DNA from 4 places in the Ancylobacter novellus DSM 506 genome. Region 2 is predicted to be linked to each of the others. Evidence: predicted binding sites of a transcription regulator. Region 2 holds the regulator's gene; each other region holds the start of a gene.
The links. Region 2 encodes PhoB, which activates phosphate uptake and scavenging genes when phosphate is short. Its sites were predicted from a motif close to TGTCATNNANCTGTCAT; they were not measured.
Positions count from the first base shown of each region.

Region 1: a site for PhoB is predicted at 1,746-1,762, ahead of SNOV_RS06455 (ArsJ-associated glyceraldehyde-3-phosphate dehydrogenase). Genes of this name have one in related genera too.
Region 3: a site for PhoB is predicted at 2,041-2,057, ahead of SNOV_RS15285 (YdcH family protein). Genes of this name have one in related genera too.
Region 4: a site for PhoB is predicted at 1,549-1,565, ahead of ppk2 (polyphosphate kinase 2). Genes of this name have one in related genera too.

Region 1 is NC_014217.1:1,340,218-1,343,491, reverse strand. It holds gene arsJ (organoarsenical effux MFS transporter ArsJ) at 1-629, opposite strand, end outside; gene SNOV_RS06455 (ArsJ-associated glyceraldehyde-3-phosphate dehydrogenase) at 632-1,675, opposite strand; gene SNOV_RS06450 (substrate-binding domain-containing protein) at 1,878-2,762, shown strand; gene SNOV_RS06445 (sensor histidine kinase) at 2,765-3,274, shown strand, end outside.
Region 2 is NC_014217.1:4,274,711-4,277,984, forward strand. It holds gene pstB (phosphate ABC transporter ATP-binding protein PstB) at 1-566, shown strand, start outside; gene phoU (phosphate signaling complex protein PhoU) at 592-1,305, shown strand; gene phoB (phosphate regulon transcriptional regulator PhoB) at 1,331-2,032, shown strand; gene SNOV_RS20135 (bifunctional transcriptional activator/DNA repair enzyme AdaA) at 2,279-3,274, opposite strand, start outside.
Region 3 is NC_014217.1:3,219,804-3,223,077, forward strand. It holds gene SNOV_RS15265 (YqgE/AlgH family protein) at 1-22, opposite strand, end outside; gene SNOV_RS15270 (protein-disulfide reductase DsbD domain-containing protein) at 153-989, shown strand; gene SNOV_RS15275 (peroxiredoxin) at 1,125-1,610, shown strand; gene SNOV_RS15280 (YdcH family protein) at 1,667-1,873, opposite strand; gene SNOV_RS15285 (YdcH family protein) at 2,088-2,264, shown strand; gene SNOV_RS15290 (propionyl-CoA synthetase) at 2,457-3,274, shown strand, end outside.
Region 4 is NC_014217.1:3,950,917-3,954,190, forward strand. It holds gene SNOV_RS18600 (phosphoribosyltransferase) at 1-372, opposite strand, end outside; gene ppk2 (polyphosphate kinase 2) at 588-1,508, opposite strand; gene SNOV_RS18610 (DUF3182 family protein) at 1,652-2,806, shown strand; gene SNOV_RS18615 (alpha/beta hydrolase family protein) at 2,796-3,274, shown strand, end outside.

The DNA.
Region 1 (3,274 bases), 1.8 Mb from region 2:
CTACGGCTGGCCTTGGCCCTGCCCATCATCGGCGGGAGCGAGAACACGATCCCGAGCAACACCAGGAACAACACACCCGCCATGAGCCACAGCGAATGGCGGAAACCGACCAGCTGGAGCAGCAATCCGCCGAGAAAGAAGCCGACGCCCTTCATCGCGTTCTTCGAGCCGGTGAACCAGGCCACCCATTTGAACAGGCGGCCGTCGCCGCCGCCCGTGGCCTGGGCTTCCGTGATCTTGATTGCGGACTTGGACGCGGTCTTGGTCAGGTCCTTGGCGACGCCACACACGCCCTGCGCGACAACGACCCATACGACCAGCAGGGCACTCCCCCATTCCGGGGAGACGGCCGAAAGCAGCAGGAAGCCGAAAATCTGCGTCGACAGCCCCACCATCAGCATGCGCGTGATGCCGAAGCGCGCCGCCAGCCACCCGCCGATGAAGTTCGCGCCGATGCCCGCGGCCTCGTACAGGAGGAACAGGAAGGCGAGCGTGAAGGGCGAATAGCCGAGCTGAAAGAAGGTGAACAGCACCAGCATGCGCAGGGCGCCGTCCGTGAGGGTGAAGCCCCAATAGGCAGCCGTCACGATCGCGTAGTTGCGCAGTCCACTCGCCGATGCTGCCGACATGATCAGATCCCGACTTTTTGCAGATGGCAGGCGAGATCGACCATGCGGCAGGCATAGCCCATCTCGTTGTCGTACCAGGCATAGACCTTGAGCAGGGTCTCGTCGGTCACCAGGGTGGAGAGGCCGTCCACCACCGAGGAACGAGTGTCGCGAGCGTAGTCGGCCGACACCAGCGGCCGCGGCTCGAAGCCGAGGATGCCCGCAAGCGGCCCTTCCGCCGCGGCGCGGAACAGCTCATTGACCTCTTCCGCCGTGGTCGGCCGCTGCATCTCGAACACCGCGTCGGTGAGCGAGGCGTTCAGCACGGGGGCACGAACCGCGTGGCCGTTCAGCTTGCCCTTCAATTCCGGATAGATCAGCGCGATCGCGGTAGCACTGCCGGTGGTCGTGGGCTGGAGCGAGAGCATGGCCGAGCGGGCACGGCGGAGGTCGCGGTGCGGCGCATCCACCACGACATTGGTGTTGGTCGGGTCATGGATGGTGGTGATCTGGCCGTGGCGGATGCCGATGGCCTCATGCACGACCTTGACCACGGGAGCGAGGCAATTGGTGGTGCACGAGGCCGCCGTGACGATCGGATGGGACGCCGGATCGTAAAGGTGCTCGTTGACGCCGACGACGACGTTCAGGACCGATGGGTCCTTGACCGGCGCGGCCACGATGACGCGCTTGGCGCCACGATCCAGGTGCCCCTGCAGGACGTCCGGGTTGAGGAACTTGCCGGTGCATTCCAGCACGATGTCGACGCCGAGGTCGCCCCAAGGAATCTCGGCCGGTGCACCGAGCGCGGAGAAGGAGATGCGCTTTCCCTCTATCGTGACCGCATCATCGCCGGTCGCGGCAATGTCGGCCCGCCAACGGCCCTGAACGCTATCGAACTCAAGCAAATGCGCGGTCGCCGCCGAGCCGCCCTTGATCTCGTTGAAGTGGACGACATCGAGCGTGTTGTCGGCACGCGGGTCGCTTCCCGGACGTTCGGCGGCTCCCATCGCTGCACGCAGCGCCAGGCGCCCGATCCGTCCCATGCCGCTAATGCCGACTCGCATGTCGCCCGCTCTCCTATCGGTTTGGTCTTCGCCCGATCTCAATGGGATGGGTGCGCCGTAACAGGCTTGAATGACAGTTAGGTGACGTCTTTTGCGGGCCCGGCTCCTGGGTGGTCGCCATCGTGATGATGGTCCGCATTTCCGTCCCAAAGGAAACAGGGTAACGTCTCTGGAAAAAGAAGAACTAAAAACGGGAAACGCCATGTTGGGGAGCGCCGATACGACGGTGAGCCGCCGCCTGTTTCTGAAACAGATCGCGGCCACGACCGCTTGCTTCATGGCTCCTGAAAGCTATTCGTCTGCGAACGTCGAAGAACTTCGCTTCGGGCTGACGCCTGTTTTCCTGACATCCGACTTAGAACTGCTCGGCCGACTTCAACTTTATTTATCTCGCGCGACTGGCTTCCCGGTGACGCTGCTCACGCGACGCACTTATCAGGAAATAGTAGCTCTCCTTATTTCGAGACAGATCGACGCGGCGTGGATCTGTGGCTATCCATACGTCATGCATGAGAGCGAGCTCCAGCTCGTTGCCATTCCGGAATGGCGGGGTCGGCCGCTCTATCAGTCCTATTTGATCGTCGACGCAGATCGTGACGGCGACGATCTCGGAGACTTGCGGGGCGACACCCACGCCTTTTCCGACCCGGACTCCAACTCCGGCTTCCTCGTTACCCGCGCCGCCTTGGCCGAGATGCGAGAAACTCCGGAAAGGTTTTTTGCCCGGACGTTCTTCACCTACGGGCACCGGAACGTTATCCGGGCCGTGGCCTCCGGGCTGGCCGCGTCCGGTTCCGTCGATGGCTATGTCTACGAGGTCGTGGCCGCGATGGAACCCGCGCTGGCGGCGCGCACGCGCGTGATGTGGCGCTCGGAATGGCTCGGCTTCCCCCCAATCGCCGCGCCTCGCAATCCGGTCGACCCGGCACGTCTCGCCCTGTTGTCGAAGGCGCTGCTGCACATGATGGAAGACGAGGACGGACGTGCCGTGCTCGCCATGTTGCGCCTTGATGGTTTCGTGAGCCGGGGACCGGAGCTGTTCGGCCCAATCGCCGCGAAGGCGGCACTCGTTGCATCGGCAGGCTAGCGATGATTGGCTGGCTCCATCCAACCAGCTGGCCGATAACCGTCAAGGTCCCGCTGGCCGTCGCCGCGCTGATGATCCTGGTCGGTGTCGTGCTCTCGGAACGAGTGCTGACGCATCTCGATGAATCCCAGCAACGGCACCTGCGCGACCTGGCACAAAGCTATCTCGACGGTCTCTCCTCGGCGGCGGCTCCCTCGATCCTCCGCGATGATGTCTGGGAAGTCTTCGACGCCATCGAACGGGCGCAAGCGCTGAACAAGAGCGTCAATCCGGCGGAGACCATCGTCGCGAATGCCGACGAGCGCGTGATTGCAGCCTCCGACCCGCGCCGGTTTCCTATCGGGTCCCCCGTGCCACGCGTGGTTCTTGACCAGACACACGCACAGCCCTTCTGGTTCGATATCGGCGGGGATCGCGCCTATGCCATGCGGACACTCGCCTATCCCGGCCGCGAGGTCGGCACGATCTTCGCCAGCTTCGATACCAGCCATCTGGCAAGCGAGCGTCGCGGT
Region 2 (3,274 bases):
GGAGGATCCTGTTCGACGGCCAGGACCTGCTCGGCAAGCAGCTCGACTCCACCGTCGTGCGCTCGCGCATCGGCATGGTGTTCCAGAAGCCGACACCGTTCCCGATGTCGATCTACGACAACATCGCCTTCGGCGTGAAGCTGCACGAGAGCCTCGGCAAGGCGGCGATGGACGAGCGCGTCGAGTGGTGCCTGCGCAAGGCCGCCATCTGGGAAGAGACCAAGGACCGCCTGCACACCTCGGCGCTCGGCATGTCCGGCGGCCAGCAGCAGCGCCTGTGCATCGCCCGCACCATCGCGGTGCGCCCGGAAGTGATCCTGCTCGACGAGCCGACCTCGGCGCTCGACCCGATCTCGACCTCGAAGATCGAGGACCTGATCGACGAGCTGAAGCAGGAATTCACCATCGTCATCGTGACCCACAACATGCAGCAAGCGGCCCGCTGCGCCGACATCACCTCCTTCTTCTATCTCGGGGAGCTGATCGAGGCGGGTCCCTCCAACGAGATCTTCACCAATCCCCGCGAAGCCCGCACCCGCGACTACATCACCGGCCGCTTCGGCTGAGCCGGCGACGAGAGAGGCCAGACCCATGACCGAACATATCGTCTCGTCGTTCGACACCGACCTCAAGGAAATCGGCCGCCGCGTGGTCGAGATGGGCGGGCAGTCCGAGCGTCTCGTCGCCGACTCCGTCCAGGCGCTGGTCAAGCGCGACGCCGAGCTGGCCCAGAAGGTGATCGTGCTCGACGGCCCGATCGACCTGCTGCAGCGGGAGATCGAGGAGAAGGCGGTGCTCACCATCGCCCGCCGCCAGCCGCTCGCCGGCGACCTGCGCGAGATCGTCGCCGCCATGCGCATCGCCAACGACCTCGAGCGCATCGGCGACCTCGCCAAGAACACCGCCAAGCGCGTGCTGGCGCTGACCGGCGAGTTCCACCCGCAGAAGCTGGTGCGCGGCGTCGAGCACATGTCGGGCATCGTGCTCGAGCAGCTGAAGATGGTACTGGATTCCTATGCCAGCCGCGACGAGGCCAAGGCGCTGGAAGTCTGGCAGCGCGACGGCGAGGTCGACGTGCTCTACACCTCGCTGTTCCGCGAGCTCCTCACCTACATGATGGAGGACCCGCGCAACATCTCGCTGTGCACGCATCTCCTGTTCTGCGCCAAGAACATCGAGCGCATCGGCGACCATGCCACCAACATCGCCGAGACCGTGCACTATCTCGTCACCGGGCAGCTCCTCACCGAGGAACGGCCCAAGCAGGACACCAGCAGCCTGACCAGCGTGGCGTTCCTGGCCTGAGCCGCGAACGAGCGGGAACGCGACGATGCCGACCAACATTCTGATCGTGGAGGATGAGGAGCCCCTCACCCTCCTCCTGCGCTACAACCTCGAATCCGAAGGCTATGCGGTCGACAGCGTCGGCCGCGGCGACGAGGCGGAGACCCGGCTGCGCGAGAGCGTGCCGGACCTCCTGATCCTCGACTGGATGCTGCCCGGCCTCTCCGGCATCGAATTGTGCCGGCGGCTGCGGGCCCGGCCCGAGACCGAGCGCATGCCGATCCTCATGCTCACCGCCCGCGGCGAGGAGACCGAGCGCGTGCGCGGCCTCGCCACCGGCGCCGACGACTATGTGGTGAAGCCCTTCTCGGTGCCCGAACTGGTGGCGCGGGTGCGCGCGCTGCTGCGCCGGGCCAAGCCCGAGCACATCTCGACGCTGCTGCGCGCCGGCGACATCGAGCTCGACCGCGAGACCAAGCGGGTGCACCGCGCCGGGCGCGAACTGCATCTCGGGCCGACCGAATTCCGGCTCTTGGAATTCCTCATGCAGTCGCCGGGCCGGGTCTATTCGCGCGAGCAACTGCTCGACGGCGTGTGGGGCCAGGACGTCTATATCGACGAGCGCACGGTCGACGTGCATGTCGGCCGCCTGCGCAAGGCGCTCAACCGCCCGCGCCAGCCCGACCCGATCCGCACCGTGCGCGGCTCCGGCTACTCGTTCAACGAGATGTTCGCCCGCGCGCATTGAGGGGCGCTCCGCCCTCCCTGCGACAGTGTATGGGCCGCCATACCCTAGCGCGCCGTCATGCCCGGCCTTGTGCCGGGCATCCACGCCTTGGGACCGGGTGCAGGCGGAAAGACGTGGATGGCCGGATCAAGTCCGGCCATGACGTCGCGTTGGCGAAGCCGCCTCCGGCCGGGATGACGACTAACCCCACCCTCATCCCCGGGCTTGACCCGGGGATGAGGGAAAGTGGAAGGGTTCGGCGCAGGATCAGCCCGCCGCCGCCACCCCGCCCCCGTTCTCCCGATATTGCTGCTCGATCTCCAGCAGCCGCTGCTTGCGCCAGAGGCCGCCGCCATAGCCGGTGAGCGCGCCGTCGGCGCCGATGACGCGGTGGCAGGGGATGATCAGGGCGAGCTGGTTGGCGCCGTTGGCCCGCGCCACCGCCCTGACCGCCGAGGGCTGGCCGATGCGCCGGGCGATCTCGCCATAGGAGCGGGTGTCGCCCGCCGGTATCTGCTGCAATTCGGCCCAGACCGCGCGGGTGAAGGCGCTGCCGTCGAGCGCCAGCGGCGTGCGGAACTGAGCTGATTTGCCGGCAAAGAAATCCGCCAGCTCGGCGCGTATCTGCTCGGTCGGGGCGTAGCTGCCGATGCCGAGATCGCCCTTGGCGCGCGCCCGCAGCCGCGCGACCTCGGTGGGCAACGCCTTGCGCTCGACGAATTCCAGCAGATGCAGATGCGAGGCACTGCTGATCGCGATCATGTCGCCGAGCGGCGTGCCGATCCAGTCCGCCAGCAGCATGCCCTTGGTGGAAAGCTCGCCCGGCGCGCAGCCGATCACCCGCGCGAAGGCCGCCCGGAAGGCGCTTGCCGACTGGAATCCGGCATCCTGCTGCGCGGCGATCACCGTGCCGCCCTCCGACAGCGTCTCGAAGCCTTCGCGCAGCCGCCGGTGCCGCGCCATCTCCAGGAAGGTCATGCCGTATTGTCGCTTGAAGGCGCGGCGCACGGTGGAGAGGTCGAGCCCCATGCGGGCGATGTCGTCCTCGCCCCAGCGATAATGCGGGCGGGCATCGAGCGCCGCCAGCAGCCGGCCGATCGTCGGGTCGGCGCTGGCCGCCGGCTGCAAGGGATGGCAGCGCTTGCAGGGCCGGAAGCCCGCCTCGATGCAGGCGCCGATGGTGGCGTGGAAGGTGCAGTTCGCGGCGAGCGGTTTCCTCGCCGGGCAGGTCAGCCGGCAGAACACGCCGGTCGAGGCGACGCA
Region 3 (3,274 bases), 1.1 Mb from region 2:
GGCGTTCGCGTCCGATCCACATGCAAGAAAGCGTAAACCCCACAGGCGCATTTTCAAGCCCGCCGCCGTCCCCGCGTGACGGCCGGCCATGCCGCCTCACATGAAAGTGCGCCCGCTGCCGCTTTCGCCGGGGGCGGGGAAAGGCTATCGCCATGGCCATGGTTTCTGGCTTGCGCTTTGTCACCTTCTGCGCCCTCGCCACGCCTCTCCTCGGTGTGGGGGGAGCGCGTGCCGAGATGATGTCCGGCTGGTCAGCGCCGAGCGGCACGGCAGTACGCCTGCTCGCCGGCGAGGCGGATGCCGGCACGGTCACCGGCGGCATCGAGATCCGCCTCACCCCCGGCTGGAAGACCTATTGGCGCTACCCGGGCGACAGCGGCGTGCCGCCGCGCTTCGACTGGTCGGGCTCGCAGAATGTCGGCGCGGTCGACGTCCTTTGGCCGGCGCCGGTGCGCTTCGACGATGGCGGCTCCTTCTCCATCGGCTACAAGAAGGACGTGGTGATACCCTTCCGCGTCACGCCGAAGGAGGCCGGCAAGCCGGTCGCGCTCAGGCTCAACCTCGACTTCGCCGTGTGCGAGAAGATCTGCCAGCCGGCCACCGCCTCGCTCGGCCTCGACGTGCCGGCCGAGGGCGCCGGTTCCTCCCCCGCCCCGCTCGCCGCGGCGCTCGCCAGCATCCCGCGCAACACCGAAATCGGCGCGCCGGGCGCACCAGCCATCGAGAAGGCGGTGCTGGAGGGCGACTCCATCCGCATCGAGGCGCAGGTGGCCAATGGCGAGAAGGCCGACCTCTTCGTCGAGGGGCCGAACGAGGATTGGGCGCTGCCGCTGCCGAGCCGCGAGGCCGGGCCGGACGGGCGCACGGTCTTCGTGCTGCCGGTCGACGGGGTGCCGAAGGGCGCCGACATCGCGGCGACCAAGCTGCGCTTCACCCTGGTCGACGGCAACCGCGCCGTCGAGGTGGACGCCCCTCTTTCCACGCACTGAAGACGCTTCCCGGCACGCGGGAAATGGCTATGCTACCTCGCGATCGGGCCCGCCGGTCGGGGCGGGCGCATCCGCGCGCGTCGCCGCGGCGGGACCGTCCCAATGCCCCGTCCAGCGCATGAAAGGAAGCATTCCATGACGATCAAGGTCGGCGACCAGCTGCCGAGCGCCACCTTCCGCGTCGCCACCGCGGACGGCCCGGTGCCGAAGTCCTCCGAGGAGATCTTCAAGAACAAGAAGGTCGTCCTGTTCGCCGTGCCGGGCGCCTTCACGCCCACCTGCCACAAGAACCATCTGCCGAGCTTCATCGCCCGCGCCGATGAGCTCTTCGCCAAGGGCGTGAGCGTGATCGCGGTGACCGCGGTGAACGATCCCTTCGTGCTGGCGGCCTGGGAGAAGGCGTCGAACGCCGAGGGCAAGATCCTGTTCCTGTCCGACGGCAACGCCGATTTCGCCAAGGCGATCGGCATGGATTTCGACGCCTCGGCGGCCGGCCTCGGCACCCGCTCCAAGCGCTATTCCATGCTGGTCGACGACGGCGAGGTGCTGATCCTCAACGTCGAGGACGTGCCGAGCAAGGCCGACAAGACCAACGCCGACGTGCTGCTCACGCAGTTCTGAGCGAAGCTCGATCCGAGAAGACGTCATGGCCGGGCTCGTCCCGGCCATTTGCGTTTTCAAGCAATAATGTCGGGGCAAATCTGGTCTTCGATGAAGCCGATGCGGTCCTTCAGCATCAGCTTGCGCTTCTTGAAGCGCGCCAGTTGCAGCTGGTCGCTGCCGGGCATTTCCTGCAGCGCTTCGATCGCCACGTCGAGATCGCGATGTTCCTGCCGCAAGCGCTCGAGGAGAGCCCGGAGCTCGCGTTCCTCATCCGCCATCATCTGTGTCAAACGCTCGACCCGAAACCCGATTCGCCCCCGGCGATCGCGGGGCGGAGGCCCAGTATCGCCGCCCGCGCGCCCCGCTGCAACCGCCGCCGGAACTGCCTCCACCGCAGGCTACCTTATTGCGTCGCAGCGCATCGATTCGTCGACAGACCAGCCAGCCCGTGACAGACTGATGACGTTCATTCCGGAAGACAGGGAGATGCTGTCCATGTCCATGCAGGCGCATGTTGCGGAGTTGGAACGACGCCACCAGGCATTGGAGAAGGAACTGCGGGAAGAGGTCGCCCGACCTGCCGCTAACGACTCGCGTATCGCGGACCTCAAGCGACGCAAGCTTCACTTGAAGGACGAGATCGCCCGGCTTAAGGGAGCAACGCTCCACTAGGCCCGGCGGGGGTTGCGGCCCTCGCCGTCCAGCACAATTCGGGGACGACACTCGGCCGCCGGCTTCCACGCCGGCGGTTTGTGCTTTCAGGGCCTCCCGACGAAGGACGTAAGCATTTCAGCGTTCTTGCAATCGAGGCACCGCCGCCGGAATCTCCGCACAACAAGAAAGATTTCGCGAGGGGACGCCGAGATGACCGCCGAGAGCCGCTATCCTGCCATCCATGCGCGTTCGATCCGCGACCCGGAAGGCTTCTGGCTGGAAGCCGCCCGCGCCATCGACTGGTTCGAGCCGCCGGCCCGGGCCTTTGATCCCGCTCTCGGCGTCTATGGCCGCTGGTTCCCCGGCGGCGTCACCAATGTCTGCCACAACGCCGTCGACCGCCATGTCGCCGCCGGCCGCGGCCCGCAGCCGGCGATCTACTACGACAGCCCGGTGGCCGGCGCGAAGCGCACCGTCACCTATGCCGAGCTGCAAACCGAGGTGGCGACGCTCGCCGGCATGTTGCGCAGTCTCGGCGTGGAGAAGGGCGACCGCGTCGTAATCTACATGCCTATGATCCCGGAAGCGGTGTTCGCCATGCTCGCCTGCGCGCGCATCGGCGCTATCCATTCGGTGGTGTTCGGCGGCTTCGCGGCGGCGGAGCTGGCGAGCCGCATCGACGACGCCGAGCCCAAGGTCGTGCTCTCCGCCTCCTGCGGCATCGAGCCGAGCCGCATCGTCCAATACAAGCCGCTGCTCGACCTGGCGCTGACCATGGCGAAGCACAAGCCGCAGACCTGCCTGATCTTCCAGCGCCCGCAGGCCGAGGCCAAGCTCGTGCCCGGCCGCGACATCGACTGGGGACGCGCGCGGGAAGAGGCCCTCGCCACCGGAACCGTCGCCGACTGCACACCGGTCGAGGACACCGACCCGCTCTACATCCTCTATACCTCCGGCACGACCGGTAAGCCCAAGGGCGTGGTGCGCGACACCGGCGGCTACATGGTGGCGCTGCGCTGGTCGATGGA
Region 4 (3,274 bases), 320 kb from region 2:
CCCGGCCAGCGGCGCGCGGGCGCGTCCGCGCAGATAGCGGGCCTTGCGGCGCTCGATCTCCGCCATCTCCTCGCGGCACGCCCGCTGGAATTCGGCCTCGCTTACCCCGGAATGGGCGATGATCGCCTCGTTGCGCACGATGAGCGGGTCGGCGCCGTCCACCGCCGCGCCGATGGCGAGCTCGGGCTGCCAGGGCAGGCCGATCTTGCGCACGAGCAGGAGATCGAGCGGCGCGCCGAGCGCCTGCGCGATCTCGGCCGCCACCGGGACGCCGCCGCGCGGCAGCGCCAGCACGACGGGATGGGAGGGCTCATATTTTTCGAGCGCCGCCGCCAGCCGGCGGCCGGCCTCCGTCCGATCCGCGAAGACCATGGGTCTACCCCGCGCTGGCGTTCGCCGCCGAAGCCGCTTCCAATTTATATGCTTAGCATATGCGCCGGTCGGGGCATCGAGCCGTGTCAAAGGCCGGGCCGCCTCCAGGCCGCGTCAGGCTTTCCGATGACGCCGGCGGCGAATTGATTTGCCGGCTTATCTTAGGGGGCGCGGGAACGACCAAACCGCTCCCGCAAAAGTCGATAGCGCTGCCGTTAGTAACGCTGGGGTACGTAGAGCTCGGCCGGCAAGGTGCGGCGCTCGTAATTGGGGTCGAACACGCGCTCCGGCAGCGTGATCTCCTCGTGCGGCACCTCCTCATAGGGGATGACCGACAGCAAATGCGAGATCAGGTTCAGCCGCGCCCGCTTCTTGTCGTTGCCTTCCACGATGTGCCAGGGCGCCTCGGGAATGCTGGTGCGCTCGAACATCTCTTCCTTGGCCTTGGTGTACTGCTCCCAGCGCACGCGGGACTGCAGGTCCATGGGCGAGAGCTTCCACTGCTTGATCGGGTCGAAGATGCGCATGAGGAAGCGCAGCTGCTGCTCCTCGTCGGTGATGGAGAACCAGTACTTCACCAGCACGACGCCGGAGCGCACCAGCATGCGCTCGAATTCCGGCACGTCGCGGAAGAAGTCCTCGACCTGCCCCTCGTTCGCGAAGCCCATCACCCGCTCGACGCCGGCGCGGTTGTACCAGGAGCGGTCGAACAGCACGATCTCGCCGGCGGCCGGCAGATGCGGCACGTAGCACTGGAAGTACCACTGGGTCTTCTCGCGGTCGGAAGGCGCGGGCAGCGCCACCACCCGGCAGGTGCGCGGGTTGACCCGCTGGGCGATGCGCTTGATGGCGCCGCCCTTGCCGGCGCTGTCGCGGCCCTCGAACAGGACGACGAGCTTCAGCCCCTTGTAGCGCACCCAGTCCTGCAGCTTCACCAATTCGCCCTGCAGGCGCAGCAGCTCGTTGAAATAAGTGTGGCGGTCGATGGTGCTCTTGGTGCGCTCGGCGAGCAGCGCGCGCAGCTCGGGCGGCACGCGCGCGTCGTCGACCTCCTGCTCGAGCTCCTCGTCCATGTCGTCTTCGAGCTCGATGTCCAGCCAACCGCGGGTTTCGGTGTCGTCTTGGGGTTTCGTCATCTTCCAGCCTCCTGCGATGCTGCGAGGTAAGGCGAAGCATATTGCGCTTTGGTGACAGCGGCGGATGCCGGCGCCCTCCATAGGGGAACTCCCCGCCCGCCCGGACGGTTAGCCTGCCGAGAAGATCAGCCAGGGAGCGTCGCATGCCGAACCGCCTATCGGCGAACGAGACGGGAATTCCCGGCGCGGCCGCGGCGATGCCCGCCCCCGTCGTGCTGCTGCCGCAGGGCGGCGACCCGGCCGGGCACAGGCTGCGCACCACCGCCGCGCTGGCCGAGCGCATCGCCCGGCTGCGCGGCAGCCTGTTCCTCGGCATCCACGAGGCGCCGATCCCCGGCGCCCGCTATTACGCCGTGCCGACGGCCACGCTGATCGGCGGCGAGGAGGCGGCCCTCTTCGGCATAGAGAGCGAATTCGACCTGTTCGGCGGGCTGGTGCCCTATACGGTGCAGGCCGGCAAGGCGATCACCCATGGGCTGGTCGGCAGGCAAGCGCACGCGCCGGCCGGCTATTCGCCCGGCTTCGCGAGCGCCGTGCGCCACGTCGTGCTGGACGGCTTCTCCGCCTTCGACTTGAGAAGCGCGCACGCGGCCGGCCGCCGGCTCATCGAGGCCGGGCCGGTGCGGCTGAAGCCCGCCTGGGCCGATGGAGGTCTCCAGCAGGACGCGGTCGCAGACGTCGACGCGCTCGACGCCGCGCTCGACCGCCTCGACCAGGAGCGGCTCGATCGCTGCGGGCTGGTGCTGGAGCAGGACCTCACGGAGAACGTCGTCTACAGCATCGGCCGGGTGCGCATCGGCGACACGGTACTGTCCTATTACGGCTTCCAGAGCGCCACCATCGACAATTCCGGCCGCGCCGCCTATGGCGGCTCGACGCTCACCGTCATGCCGGGCGAGCTCGACCGGCTGCTGGCGCTGCCCCTCGACGAGGACACGCACGCGGCGGTGCGCTGCGCCCTCGCCTATGACAATGCGGCGCTCCTACACTTCCCCGGCCTGATCGCCTCGCGGCGCAATTACGACGTCATCTGCGGCCAGGATGCCGCCGGCATGCGCAAGACCGGCGTGCTCGAGCAGTCCTGGCGCATCGGCGGCGCCAGCGGCGCGGAGATCGCCGCCTTCGAAGCCCTCGCCGAGGACCCGACGCTCGCCAGCGTCCGCGCCGCCTGCGTCGAAGTCTATGGCGACCGCCCGGAGCCGCCGGCGGACGGCTTCGTCTATTTCACCGGCGACGACCCCGAGGTCGGGCCGCTGACCAAATATGCGAGGATCGAGGCCCGGCACCGTGCATTGTGATTCCATCTGCATCAGCGTCGATGACGACCACATAGACGGCACCTTCGCCGTCCCCCGCACCGGGGTTCCCGGCATCCTCTTCCTTCACGGCTGGACCGGCAGCCAGCAGAGCGACCTCAAGCGGGCTCGCGAGATCGCCACGCTCGGCTGCGTCTGCCTGACCTTCGACCTGCGCGGCCATGCCGCCACCGAGGCGATGCGCATGCAGGTGACGCCGCGCCAGAACCTGCACGACGCGGTGGCCGCCTATGACGCGCTGGCGAACCACCCCATGGTCGACAAGTCGGCCATGGCCATCGTCGGCTCCAGCTACGGCGCCTATCTCGCCACCATCCTCACCTCGTTCCGCCCGGTGCGCTGGCTGTCGCTGCGCGTGCCGGCGCTCTATCGCGACGAGCACTGGGTGCTCGCCAAGGGCCAGCTCGACCGCATGGACCTGACCAGCTACCGCAACTCCGAGATCAGCCC